DNA from 3 places in the Streptomyces sp. NPDC091279 genome. Region 1 is predicted to be linked to each of the others. Evidence: riboswitches for the same ligand, from Rfam matches in the RefSeq annotation. Region 1 holds a riboswitch; each other region holds the start of a gene.

Region 1 (4,192 bases):
CCGGACGGCGGGCCGAGGCCGCGGCCCGACGACCGGTTCCGGGGCGGACACGGGTCCGTTCCGGGCTTCTTCACGTGTGGGAAACTGGTCTAGACAACCCTGAGAAACTGAAGGGCAGCATCACATGGCTGAGCGCCGCGTCAACGTCGGCTGGGCCGAGGGCCTCCACGCCCGTCCCGCCTCCATCTTCGTCCGGGCCGCCACGGCCGCCGGTGTCCCGATGACGATCGCCAAGGCCGACGGCAACCCCGTCAACGCGGCCTCCATGCTGGCCGTCCTGGGTCTGGGCGCCCAGGGGGGCGAGGAAGTCGTCCTGGCCTCCGACGCCGAGGGCGCGGACGCCGCGCTGGACCGGCTGGCCAAGCTGGTCGCCGAGGGCCTGGAGGAGCTGCCCGAGACGGTCTGAGCGCCTCGCGCACCACGCCGGAGCCGCGTCGCCCTTTCCGGGCGGCGCGGCTTCGCCGTTCCCGGGCGGCGGGCGTGCATCGGACAGCGTGCGGGAATCGGACAGCGTGCGTGGAATTCGCCGTCGCCGCGATCCGGAATCACCGATCGCGGGCATACGTGGGGCGCGTCGCCACAATTGCCGACGCGCGTGAATTCAGGCAGCGGAAAGGAACGTCCACCGAATTGCACTTCTTTGTATACGGCGCCCGTGTTAATGACGCAGGCCCGACATGTTTACGGGAGGTTGCGAGTTCCTCACACGATCGGCGCGGTCGGGGCCGCCGAAACGCAGCCGGTGGCCCGCGGTCGAGCGCTCGGTGTGCAGGGCGGTGATCGCCCGCGCGCGCTCGGCGTCACCGCGGGTCACCGCGTCCACGATCGCGCCGTGCTCGGCCCAGGACTCGGCGGGGCTGAGCGGCGCGTCCACCGCGTACATCCAGGCGATCTTGTGGCGCAGCTGGGTGAGCATCGAGGTCAGGGCGGGGCTGCCGGCGGCCTGGGCGAGGGTCTCGTGGAACCAGCCGCCCAGTGAGCGCAGATCCTCGCTGTTGCCCCTCCTGGCGCGCTCCTGACCCAGCCTGACCAGGCCGCGCAACACCTTGAGGTGGGCCTCGGTGCGCCGCTGGGCGGCCCGGGAGGCGCCGAGCGGCTCCAGGAGCAGGCGCATCTCCAGCAGGTCGGCGGCCTCCTGCTCGGTCGGTTCGGCCACGCACGCGCCCGCGTGCCGACGGGTTACGACGAAGCCCTCCGCCTCCAGGGTGCGCAGCGCCTCGCGCACGGGGACGCGGGAGACGCCGTAGCGGCGGGCGAGGAGTTCTTCGGTGAGCCGGCTGCCGCGCTCGTAGGCACCGGCGACGATGTCGTCCCGGATCGCCGTGCACACCGAATGCGCCGGAATACGCATGACAGCCTCCGCATTAATCCCCGTGAAACGTCGCCGATTGACGCGTGTTCATTGACTCTATGGCAATGAGCGAGAATTTCCGATGGCGGACCGGAATCCATGGATATTTTTTGGACAGCGGGGCGTGGGAAACGAGGAAAACCCCGGCTCACAGGGAACCGGGGTTTCACACGAGGCGCTGGGGTGCCGTCAGACGCTCACACCGTGGGCGCGGAGGTAGGCGACCGGGTCGATGTCGGAGCCGTACTCGGGGCTGGTCCTGGCCTCGAAGTGGAGGTGCGGGCCCGTGACGTTGCCGGTGGCGCCGGAGAGGCCGATCTGCTGGCCCGGGGTGACCGTCTGGCCCGCGGAGACGCCGATGGACGACAGGTGGCCGTACTGGGTGTACGTGCCGTCGTTCATCTTGATGACGATCTGGTTGCCGTAGGCGCCGCCCCAGCCGGTCTCGACGACGGTGCCGGAGCCGACCGCGTGCACGGAGGTACCGCTCGCGGCGTGGAAGTCGACGCCGGTGTGGCTGCCGGAGGACCACAGGGAGCTGCCGGCCTGGTAGCCGGTGGAGACGTAGGAACCGCTGATCGGCAGCACGAAGGCGTTGAGGCGGGCGCGCTCGGCGTCGCGGGCGGCACGCTCCTTGGCCTCGTGCTCGGCCTTGGCCTTCGCCTCGGCCTTCTTGCGCGCGGCCTCCTGGGCGGCCTCCTTGCGGGCGGCCTGTTCGGCGGCCTGCTTCTGCGCGGCGGCCTGGGCGTCGATCCTGTCGGCGACCCGGTCCCCGAGGGTGACGACGGGGGTGAGACCGGTCTGCTCGACGGCGTTCTCGGTGAAGCCGACGTTCTCGGCGGCGAGCGCCGGGGCGGCCAGGGTGCCGACGACGCCGGTGGTGGCGAGGGCCGCGATGCCGGCCGCGCGGGCGGTGGTGCGCTGCGTGCGGGTGGGCCGGCGGTGCTTCCCGGTGGCGCAGTTGAACGCCATGTGGTGGCTGGTCCTTTCCTTCCCTCTCGCCTACCGGGTTAGCTGACGGGTTCGGAGCAGGAAGGTCTCCTACGGACCCCCTCGACCAGCGCGGGCGTCCGATTCACCCCAGGGACTGCGTGGGTCCCCGGCTCCCCTGGCTCGCGCCGTGGGGGGACTCGGCGATGACTGCCCGGTGCCGCGGGATGCGGCGCGGTGCCTGACGGACAGCCGGGGAGACGCTAAGCGGGCCGCCGTTCGATCCTCAAACGGATCACTGTTTTTGTAGCGCATCCCACAGGGCAGACGGGCAGCCTCTCCCTCAATTCGGACACTCCGCGGCCATGTCGGGGACACCGGAAGGCCCCGGCGACGTCTCCGTCACCGGGGCCTGTCCTGACGACTCCTCAACGTCGTTCCCGCGCGCGGGTGCCCGGCTACTCCGCGGCGACGACGGTGACGTCGCCGATGCCGAGGGCCTCGACGGGCTCCTTGATGGCGGCGGCGTCCCCGACGAGGATCGTGACCAGACGGTCCACCGGGAAGGCGCTGACGACGGCCGCGGTGGCCTCCACGGTGCCGGTGGCGGCCAACTGCCGGTACAGCGTGGCCTGGTGATCGTCCGGCAGATGCTGCTCGACCTGGTCGGCCAGGGTGCCCGCGACGGCCGCGGCGGTCTCGTACTTGAGCGGCGCCACGCCGACCAGGAACTGCACGGCGGCGTCCCGCTCGGCGTCCGTCAGCCCCTCCTGCGCGACTCCGCGGACCACCTTCCAGAGGTCGTCGAGGGCCGGTCCGGTGTTCGGCGTGTCGACGGAGCCGCTGATGCCGAGCATCGCGATCCCGGTGCCGTCCGGCGCCGAGCGCAGCACCTGGGTGAACGCCCGCACGCCGTAGGTGTAGCCCTTCTCCTCGCGCAGGACGCGGTCCAGGCGGGAGGTGAGGGTGCCGCCGAGGCAGTAGGTGCCGACCACCTGGGCCGGCCACACCCGGTCGTGCCGGTCGGCGCCGACGCGGCCGATCAGCAGCTGTGTCTGGACGGCTCCGGGGCGGTCGACGATGACGACGCGTCCCCGGTCGTCGGCGGTCACCGGGGGCATCTTCCGGGCCTCGGCGGGGGCGCCCGTCCAGGCGCCCAGGGTGTCGCCGAGCAGGGTGTCGAGGTCGATGCCGGTGAGGTCGCCGACGACGACCGCGGTGGCCGTCGCGGGGCGGACGTTGCTCTCGTAGAAGGCGCGGACGGCCGCCGAGTCGATGGCGCGCACCGACTCCTCGGTGCCCTGGCGGGGCCGGGACATGCGCGAGGTCTGCGGGAACAGCTCCTTGGAGAGTTCCTTGGCGGCCCGGCGGGACGGGTTGGCCGTCTCGTGCGGGATCTCGTCGAGCCGGTTGTCGACCAGCCGTTCGATCTCGCTGTCGGCGAACGCGGGCGCCCTGAGCGCGTCGGCGAGCAGTCCGAGGGCCCGCTCCAGGCGGGACGCCGGCACCTCCAGGGCGATGCGGACACCGGGGTGGTCGGCGTGCGCGTCCAAGGTGGCGCCGCAGCGCTCCAGTTCGGCCGCGAACTCCTCGGCGGAGTGCTTGTCGGTGCCCTCGGAGAAGGCCCGCGCCATGATCGTGGCGACGCCTTCGAGGCCGGTCGGCTCGGCGTCCAGGGGCGCGTCCAGGCCCACTTCGACGGCGACGACCTGCTGGCCCGGGCGGTGGCAGCGCAGGATCGTCAGGCCGTTGTCGAGGGTGGCCCGCTCGGGTGCCGGGAAGGCCCAGACCTTGGGCTCGCCGCCCTGCGGCTGGGGGTGGAAGTCCATCGTGGCGAGCTCGGTCACCGGGCCGCCTCCTCGGTCTCGTCGGTGGCCGCGGCTTCCGGCGCGTCGGCTTCGGTGTCGGTGT
Region 2 (4,192 bases), on a different contig from region 1:
GTCTATCTCCTCGGCGACGAACTGCGCCTCGTCGTGCTCGGTGTCGGCGACGTACCCGGTGATGCGGGCGCCCGCACCGGCGTTGGTCCACAGGTTCTTGGGGCGGCGGGACTCGTTGCGCTCGATGACGGCGTTGGCGGCGGTGAGGATCGTCTGGGTGGAGCGGTAGTTCTGCTCCAGGAGGATCGTCGTCGCGTCCGGGTAGTCCTCCTCGAACTGGAGGATGTTGCGGATCGTCGCGCCCCGGAAGGCGTAGATCGACTGGTCGGCGTCGCCGACGACGCACAGTTCGGCGGGCGGCAGTTCGTGCTCGGCGAGCGGGACCGGCGGCACGTCGAGGGGCCGCTCGGCGCTGCCGACCAGCTCACGCACGAGCGCGTACTGGGCGTGGTTGGTGTCCTGGTACTCGTCGACGAGGACGTGCCGGAAACGGCGGCGGTAGTGCTCGGCGACGTCGGGGAAGGCGCGCAGCAGGTTGACCGTCGTCATGATCAGGTCGTCGAAGTCGAGGGCGTTCGCCTCGCGCAGCCGTGACTGGTACATGGCGTAGGCCTGCGCGAGGGTCTTCTCGAAACCGTCGGCGGCCTGCGCGGCGAAGTCCTCCTCGTCGATCAGCTCGTTCTTCAGGTTGGAGATCTTGGCGCTGAACGACTTCGGCGGGTAGCGCTTGGGGTCCAGGTCCAGGTCGCGGCAGACCAGGGCCATCAGGCGCTTGGAGTCGGCGGCGTCGTAGATCGAGAACGACGAGGTGAAGCCGAGCTTCTTGCTCTCCCGGCGCAGGATGCGCACGCACGCGCTGTGGAACGTCATCACCCACATGGCGTTCGCGCGCGGTCCGACGAGCTGCTCGACGCGCTCCTTCATCTCACCGGCGGCCTTGTTGGTGAAGGTGATCGCGAGGATCTGGCCCGGGTGCGCGTTCCGCTCGGCCAGGAGGTAGGCGATGCGGTGGGTGAGCACCCGGGTCTTGCCGGAACCGGCTCCGGCCACGATGAGCAGCGGGGTCCCGGCGTGGACGACGGCCTTCTTCTGGTTGTCGTTCAACCCGTCGACCAGGGCTGCGGCGTCCAGGACCGGACGCGGGGCGCCGTCGCGGTAGTGGGTGTCGCGGTCCGGGGGCGCGTCGAACTTCCCGCCGAACAGGTCGTCCGGAATCGACTCCGGGGCGTGCTCGTCCTCGGGTGGTGGCGGGGGTTCCTCGTCGTGCCCGCGGGGGGTCTGGAGGTTCGCCAGGAAGCTGTCGTCAAAGAGGCTGCTCATCGCTCTCCGAGTCTAGGCGGCCCCACTGACAGCCCGCCCCCGCCCTGAGAACATCCACCGCGCACGGACGTCCGGCCACGCCACCCGCGACCGCCCGTGACCAGGCGTTCACGTGCGGCGACCGACCCCCGCACACCTTCCCGAGGTCACGAAAACGTATCGGGCATATCGGCCATCAACCTTCACAGAGGCCACACGAGTTGGCTACCGTTCCGGCAAGGCCGCACGACCCTCTCCGGCGAACGTCGCCGGGCCGCGCGGCCGCCGCCGAGTCCGGGCCGCCGCCGCGCATCCGGAGCCGGGGACCCACACCGATCCCGGGGTGAATCGGTCCGCCCTCCCCTCGCGGGACGGGCACCGTAGGGCAACCCTTCCGAAGCACGCGCCCGAACCCGACAGCCGACTCGGTAGGCGGATATGGGAAGGAGTCGCCACTCTTGGCGTCGCACCGCAAGTCGCGCCCCTCGGGAGCACGCGCAGCAGGCATCCGCACCCCCGCCCTCGCCACGGCCGCCCTGACCTCCGTCGCCCTGCTGTCCCAGACGGCCGACGCCGCCCCCGCCCCCGACGGCAAGCCGAGCCTGGAGGAGGTCGAGAAGAAGGTCGACGACCTGTACCGGCAGGCCGAGTCGGCGACCGAGAAGTACAACGCGGCCAAGGAGCGGACCACCAAGCAGCGCAAGCGCGTCGACACGCTCCTCGACGACGTCGCCCGGCGCACCCAGAAGCTCAACTCCGCGCGGGAGGAGCTGGGTTCCTTCGCCGCGGCCCAGTACCGTTCCGGGGCCTCGACGCCGGACACGGCGACCTTCCTGCTCTCCGACACGCCGCAGGACTACTTCGACCAGACCCAGCTGATGAGCCGTCTGACCTCCCGCCAGAAGGGCGCGGTCGACGACTACGTCACCGAGCAGTCGGCGACCATGAAGAAGCGCCAGGAGGCCACCCGGAGCCTTGAGACGCTCACCGAGACCCAGAGCGACCTGCACACGGCCAAGGCCACCGTGCAGCAGAAACTCTCCGCCGCGCGCGCGATGCTGTCGAAGCTGACCGCCGAGGAGAAGGCGCGGCTCGCGGAGATCGAGCGGAAGAAGCAGGAGGCCGCCGCCGAGAAGGCCGCCGAACTCGCGAAGCAGCAGAAGGCGGAGCAGGCGGCCCGACAGGACACCCCTGACTCGTCGTCCTCGTCATCCTCGTCCGCCTCGTCGTCCCCTTCCGCCTCTTCCTCCTCCTCCGCCTCGGGCGACGCGTACTCCGTCAAGGCGGGGAAAGCGCTTGCGTTCGCCCGCGCGCAGGTCGGCAAGCCGTATGTCTGGGGTGCCACCGGACCCGGCTCCTACGACTGCTCCGGCCTCACGCAGGCCGCCTGGAAGGCCGCGGGCGTCACCCTCCCGCGCACCACCTACGACCAGGTGAACGCCGGAACGACCGTCCCCCTCGCCGACGCCCGCCCCGGTGACCTGATCTTCTTCTACGACGACGTCACCCACGTGGGCCTCTACATCGGCAACGGCATGATGATCCACGCCCCGAAGCCGGGCGCGTACGTCCGCGAGGAGTCCGTCTACTACGGCGGCGAGTCGATCATCCACAGCGTGGTCCGCCCGGCCTGAGCCGACACCGACCCGGCCGCACGCGCGCGTAGGCATCGACGGCACCCGCCGTCGCGGCACGCACGCGTACGGCCGTTTTGGCATATGCCCGGCCCGTGTCCGTGCGCCCGCGCCGCCCTGCGCGACCGTTTCCGCCCGCCCGCGCGTGCCCCGCGACCGCCGCGCCGGGTGCTCCCTAGCATCGGCCCATGTCCGCCCCTCACGGTCCCGCGTCCGGCTCCCTCTCCCCGCGCGCGTGGTGGGCACGCCGTTCGCCGGAGGCCGGGGCCGCCGTGCTGGCGACGGGCATCCTGTCGGTGGGGCTGCGGCTGACGGGGCACGAGGTGCTGTCGCTGATCGCCCTGGTGCTCGCGTGCGGGGCGTGGCTGGTGCTGGCCGCGCGCTTCGTCACGGGGCTGCTGTGGGACCGGGCGCGATGGATGGCGGCGGCCCGGGTGCCGGGGGCCCTGACGGCCGTCGCGGCGACCGCCGTTCTCGGCACCCGCTTCTCCGACCTGGGCCGGCATCTCCTCGCCGACGCGCTGCTGGCGCTGGCCGCCGCCCTGTGGCCGGCGCTGCTGATCGACGTCGTACGGCACTGGCGGCGGCGCGGGATGTCCGGCGGGGTGTTCCTGGCCTGCGTGGCGACGCAGGGGCTCGCCGCGCTGTCCGGCACGCTCGCCGGGGCGCAGACGGCGGCGTGGCTCGCGTACACCGCTCTGGTGCTGTTCTGGGGCGGCCTGGTCCTCTACTGCGTCGCGCTGGCCTGTTTCGACCTACGACAACTGTTCGAGGGCGCCGGTGACCAGTGGGTGGCGGGCGGCGCGCTCGCCATCTCCGCGCTGGCCGGCTCGACCCTGCTCGCCGCCGACGACACACGCCTCCACCTGTGGAACGACGACGATCGCGGCGTCCTGCGCGCGGTCACCGTCGCGCTGCTGGTGCTCGCCGGCGCCTGGTACGTCGTTCTCGCCGTCGCGGAGGCGGTCCGCCCCCGGCCGCGCTACGACGTGCTCCGCTGGGCGACCGTGTTCCCGCTGGGCATGACGGCGGCGGCCACGCTGGCCGTCGGGTCCGCCGCGCGCCTCCCGTGGCTCAGGGGGCCGGGGCAGGTGCTGCTGTGGATCGCGGTGGCGGGGTGGCTCGCCGTCGCCGTGGGTGCGGCGCGCCGCTGTGCGGGCGGCCGGGCGGGGATCAGGTCCACAGCACGGCGATGAAGATGTTCACCGTGGTGAGCAGGCCCACCAGGCCGAACAGGTTCTTGTCGACCTTCTCGTCGTCGCGCTTCACGTAGACGAGGCCCAGGATCACGATGAGCAGGGCCAGCTTCACACCGATCT
Region 3 (4,192 bases), on a different contig from region 1:
CAGGTCAGGGGCGAGTTCAAGGACCTTGGGCACCTGGTCCTCGATCACCTGGTCGAGAAGTTTGCCGCGTACCGCGAGGTTCGTGTACGCGAAGTCGCCCTCGGGGCGCCGATCGGCGAGCAGGACCGCGAACCGGTCGGCCCAGCCGACGAACGCCCCGTCGGGGCCGGGGTCGCCGACGCCTTCGGTGAAGCTGTCCCCCACCGCAACGTACGACCCGATCACTACTCTGCTGTCATTCTTCGAATCGTCTGCCACCCCGCCATGATTCACCTTCGAATAAGGCCTACGCGACCGTAGGAAGCGGTCAAGGAACGGTGAGATGAACCACTCCTAAAGTGTTGGCCAAGGAAGGAATAACAACCCACACAGGGTGGTTGAGGCGGCAACCTCGCTGAAGCCGCCCCTCCGGTTACCCGGCGGCCCGCCACACCCGGAAGTCCCGGACCCGGAAGTGGCTCCACGTGGTCCGGAAGGCGAAGTGCCCGTCGGTGTACGGCTGCGGGTCGGCGTGGTCGAAGACCAGCCGCCCGTTGTTCCACCAGCGGACCGTGGAGCCGTCGGAGACGATCCGGACCTGGTGCGGCCGGTTCGCCACGAGCAGCGGCTCGGTGTAGTCGAGCACCAGCGGCCGGACCCCGGCAAGGCCGACGTAACGGCGCAGTCGGGTCGTGGTGTTGTAGTTGGCGCCGTATCCGGAGTAGTACGTGGTGAGCTGGTCGTACTCCTCCAGGGCGCCGCCGCGCGGGGTGGCGAAGAGGTCGTGCGGGGAACGGACGTCGGTGGCGTTCCAGAAGTTGTTGAGGTCGGAGACCCGGTCGTTGGGCCCGCCCTCGGAGACCGGCGTGGCGGTGTACTCGATGACGTAGGGGCCGGTGAGCCGCCGGCGGAGCCATACGGTCGCGCCGCTCGGCACGTCGATCTCCAGCACTCCTCGGGACGCGGTGACCGTGCCGCCGTCCTGGAGTTCGGTCGCCCACTTGCCGAGTCCGTGCCGGAAGTCGTCGTGGGCGATCAGGTCCCGGTGCCGGCGGGGCGTGGCGCTCGCGGCCGGCGCGGGGGCGAGGGCCAGCGCGGCGGTCGCTGCGGCCAGGGCTCCGAAGGTTCTGCGCGTCGTCGTCACGGAGATCACTCTGCCCCGTGCTCACGGACCCTGTCGACACCGCGGATCGAGCCGCAACACCGTGGACACACCGGCCTGTTGGCCGACGCACCGGAGGCCGGACCCGGGGATCGGGGTCCGGCCTCCGGTGGTCTGCGGGGCCGGGGTCAGCCGACCGTGACGCCCTTGGTGCGGAGGTAGGCGACCGGGTCCACGTCGGAGCCGTAGTCCGGGGTGGTGCGGATCTCGAAGTGCAGGTGCGGTCCTGTCACGTTGCCGGTGGCGCCGGAGAGCCCGACCTGCTGCCCCTCGGTCACGGTCTGCCCGGCCGACACCGACAGTTCGGAGAGGTGCGCGTACTGGGCGTAGTAGCCGTCGGCGAGCTTGATGACGACCTGGTTGCCGTACGCGCCGCCCCAGCCGGCCGTGACGACGGTGCCGGCGCCCACGGCCTTGACGCTGGTGCCGGTCGGGACGATGAAGTCGACGCCGGTGTGGTAACCGCTCGACCACATGGAACCGGAGGCGTGGTACGGGGTGCCGATGGTGGCCCCGGTGACCGGCAGGGTGAAGCCGGAGGAACTGCTCGTCGACGCACTGCTCTTCCCGGAGGACGTCTGGGAAGAACTCGCGGAATTCGAGGAGCTGGAAGAGGAAGAGCCCGAAGAGCCCGAAGAATGCGAGGAGTTCGAGGAACTCGACGATTCCGACGGCTTCGACGACTGCGACGGCTTCGAGGGCGCCGATTCTCCGCCGGTCCCCGCGGCCTTCGTGCCGATCGTGAGCTTGAGCCCTGGGTGGATCAACGAGGGGTTGTCGCCGACGGCCCGCCGATTGTCGGAGTAGAGCCGCTCCCAGCCACCGCTGACGTGCTGCTCGTCGGCGATCTTCGCGAGCCAGTCACCGGAACGCACCGCATAGGTCCGTACGCCCGAGTCGGCCGTCGACCGCTGTTTCGCGGCCGACTTCTCGGCGGCGGCCGGAAGGGCCTGGACGGCCTTTTCGGAAACCGTCCGGGCGGTGGATTGCGCGGTCGCCGCGTGGGCGCCGGCGGCCCCCATGAGCGGAAGGGCGAGAGCGGCCCCGCCGGTTCCGGCGACGGCTATCGAGCGACTGAAGCGCGGGGGCTTCGGACGGCGGTGCTTACCCTTCGCGGGCATGACGCATTCCTCTCCGGTGCCTGCGAGGTGAGCTGTCGGGTGCGAGCTGGAGATGCCCGGCCGCGCTTTTCGGCGCGGCTTAACCCCAAAGCCTGTTCCGGAGACCGGAACAGGCGGTGATGCCTGTGGGTCCCCCGCTCCTGCCGGGTACGAGTGAGTAGTCCGGATTCCGGTCGGCGGCAGGATTAGGCATCCGCCCGGATGGGTGGCGAACGTAAGCGACGAAGACGCCACAGAACAAGCGGCGGTTCCCTGTGAATGTGTTTCCTGTGATCCAGCACTGAAATTCGCCGTCACCCTGCGTGCAAGGAATGGTCCACGCTCGGGGTGAACTCCCTTGAAAAGCACCCTCATTACGTGAACATGTCGAGCCACCCTCGGTCACGACTATGACGCTCCTCACGTGACGCTGCTCCAGCCCCCTTCATTCCAGAGCGAGTTGGAATGAAGGGGGCCTAAGCGCAAACGAGGGAGTTAATACGGACAGAAGGTTCAGATACGGCGCAGCCGGATGACCTTCGCGTCGAGATCGCCACGCAACCCGGTGGCCAGCCCGTGATGCAGCAGCACGGCACCCCGGTGGACTTCACCCGTGTCACGGCATTCATACGATGCCGTCGGGTCGAGCCCGCGCAGCCGCAGCGCCGGTGCGGGATTGCCGTAACTCTGCGACTGGAGCCAGGCCAGCACCACCGCCTCGTCCCCGCGCACATACTGCACGGCGCTCAGCCCGCCGCCCGGCGGCCGGAGCCGGTAGAGGTCGCCGCGCTGCACGACGGGCCGGATCTCCTTGTAGAGGTCCACCCACTCGGCGGCCTCGGTCAGCTCCTCCTCGCTCCACTCGGTGAGGTCGCCGCCGACCCCGAGCACCCCGGCCATGGCACTCACGAACCGGAAACGCAGCGAGCTGGCCCGGCCGTTGAGCTGGGTGTTGGGGCTGTCGGTGACCCAGGCGGCCATCACGCGCGCGGGGTGCAGCTGACTGAAGCCGTGCTGGATGGCGAGCCGGTCCAGCGGGTCGGTGTTGTCGGAGGTCCACACCTGGTCGGTGCGGCTCATGATCCCGAGGTCGATCCGGCCGCCGCCGCCCGAGCAGGACTCGAAGGCGACACCGGGGTGGGCCTCGCGCAGCCGGTCCAGCAGGGCGTACAGGGCGCTCACATGGTCGACCCACAGGCGCTGCGGGTAGGGCTCACCCGGCCAGCCCGCGTCGGTGAAGCAGCGGTTGAAGTCCCACTTGACGTAGTCGATGGGGGCACTGGACAGGAGGGTGTCGAGCCGCTCCCAGAGATACTCCTGGACGTCCTCGCGGGCCAGGTTCAGCACCAGCTGGTTGCGGAACTCGGTGCGTGCGCGGCCGGGCTGGAACTGCACCCAGTCGGGGTGCGCGCGGTACAGGTCGCTGTCCGGGTTGACCATCTCCGGCTCGACCCAGATGCCGAACTGCATACCGAGCGCGTGCACCTGGTCGGCGAGCGGCTTGAGACCGCCGGGGAAGCGGTCGGTATTGGGCGTCCAGTCACCGAGCCCGGCCCGGTCGCTGGTGCGGGCGCCGAACCAGCCGTCGTCCACCACGAACAGCTCGATGCCGATGGCCGCCGCACGCCGGGCCAGCGCGGCCTGCTGCTGCTCGGAGATGTCGAAGTAGCTGGCCTCCCAGGAGTTGAACAGCACCGGCCGGTCCCGGTCGGCGTCCGGGATGACATACGCGCGCTGGTAGGCGTGCCAGGCCCGGCTGGCGCCCCCGAACCCCTCGTCGCTCCACAGTCCCGCGAAGACGGGCGTCGTCCACGACTCGCCCGCCGCCAGCCGCAGCAGCCCGGAGTCGTCGTACCCGGCGCCGCCGTTGATCTGCACGCGCGCGTCCGGCAGGTGCGCGACCGCGATGCGCCAGGAGCCGGACCAGCCGAGGGCGCAGCCGTAGACCTCG

What was found. Region 1 has a riboswitch for cyclic di-AMP ahead of ACIQOU_RS34550 (M23 family metallopeptidase). Riboswitches for the same ligand answer to the same signal wherever they lie in the genome.
Region 2: linked by a shared signal. The riboswitch ahead of ACIQOU_RS22215 (NlpC/P60 family protein) and the one ahead of ACIQOU_RS34550 (M23 family metallopeptidase) in region 1 are both predicted to bind cyclic di-AMP.
Region 3: linked by a shared signal. The riboswitch ahead of ACIQOU_RS26990 (peptidoglycan DD-metalloendopeptidase family protein) and the one ahead of ACIQOU_RS34550 (M23 family metallopeptidase) in region 1 are both predicted to bind cyclic di-AMP.

Annotation. Positions count from the first base shown of each region.
Region 1 is NZ_JBIVVA010000019.1:103,245-107,436, reverse strand. It holds gene ACIQOU_RS34560 (HPr family phosphocarrier protein) at 125-406, shown strand; gene ACIQOU_RS34555 (GntR family transcriptional regulator) at 659-1,351, opposite strand; gene ACIQOU_RS34550 (M23 family metallopeptidase) at 1,541-2,323, opposite strand; cyclic di-AMP (ydaO/yuaA leader) riboswitch at 2,336-2,497, opposite strand; gene ACIQOU_RS34545 (M16 family metallopeptidase) at 2,740-4,128, opposite strand; gene ACIQOU_RS34540 (M16 family metallopeptidase) at 4,125-4,192, opposite strand, start outside.
Region 2 is NZ_JBIVVA010000008.1:347,372-351,563, reverse strand. It holds gene pcrA (DNA helicase PcrA) at 1-1,260, opposite strand, end outside; cyclic di-AMP (ydaO/yuaA leader) riboswitch at 1,533-1,689, shown strand; gene ACIQOU_RS22215 (NlpC/P60 family protein) at 1,698-2,873, shown strand; gene ACIQOU_RS22210 (tellurite resistance/C4-dicarboxylate transporter family protein) at 3,062-4,069, shown strand; gene ACIQOU_RS22205 (hypothetical protein) at 4,047-4,192, opposite strand, start outside.
Region 3 is NZ_JBIVVA010000011.1:149,635-153,826, reverse strand. It holds gene ACIQOU_RS27000 (SGNH/GDSL hydrolase family protein) at 1-225, opposite strand, end outside; gene ACIQOU_RS26995 (DUF6250 domain-containing protein) at 413-1,123, opposite strand; gene ACIQOU_RS26990 (peptidoglycan DD-metalloendopeptidase family protein) at 1,270-2,262, opposite strand; cyclic di-AMP (ydaO/yuaA leader) riboswitch at 2,267-2,428, opposite strand; gene ACIQOU_RS26985 (alpha-galactosidase) at 2,755-4,192, opposite strand, start outside.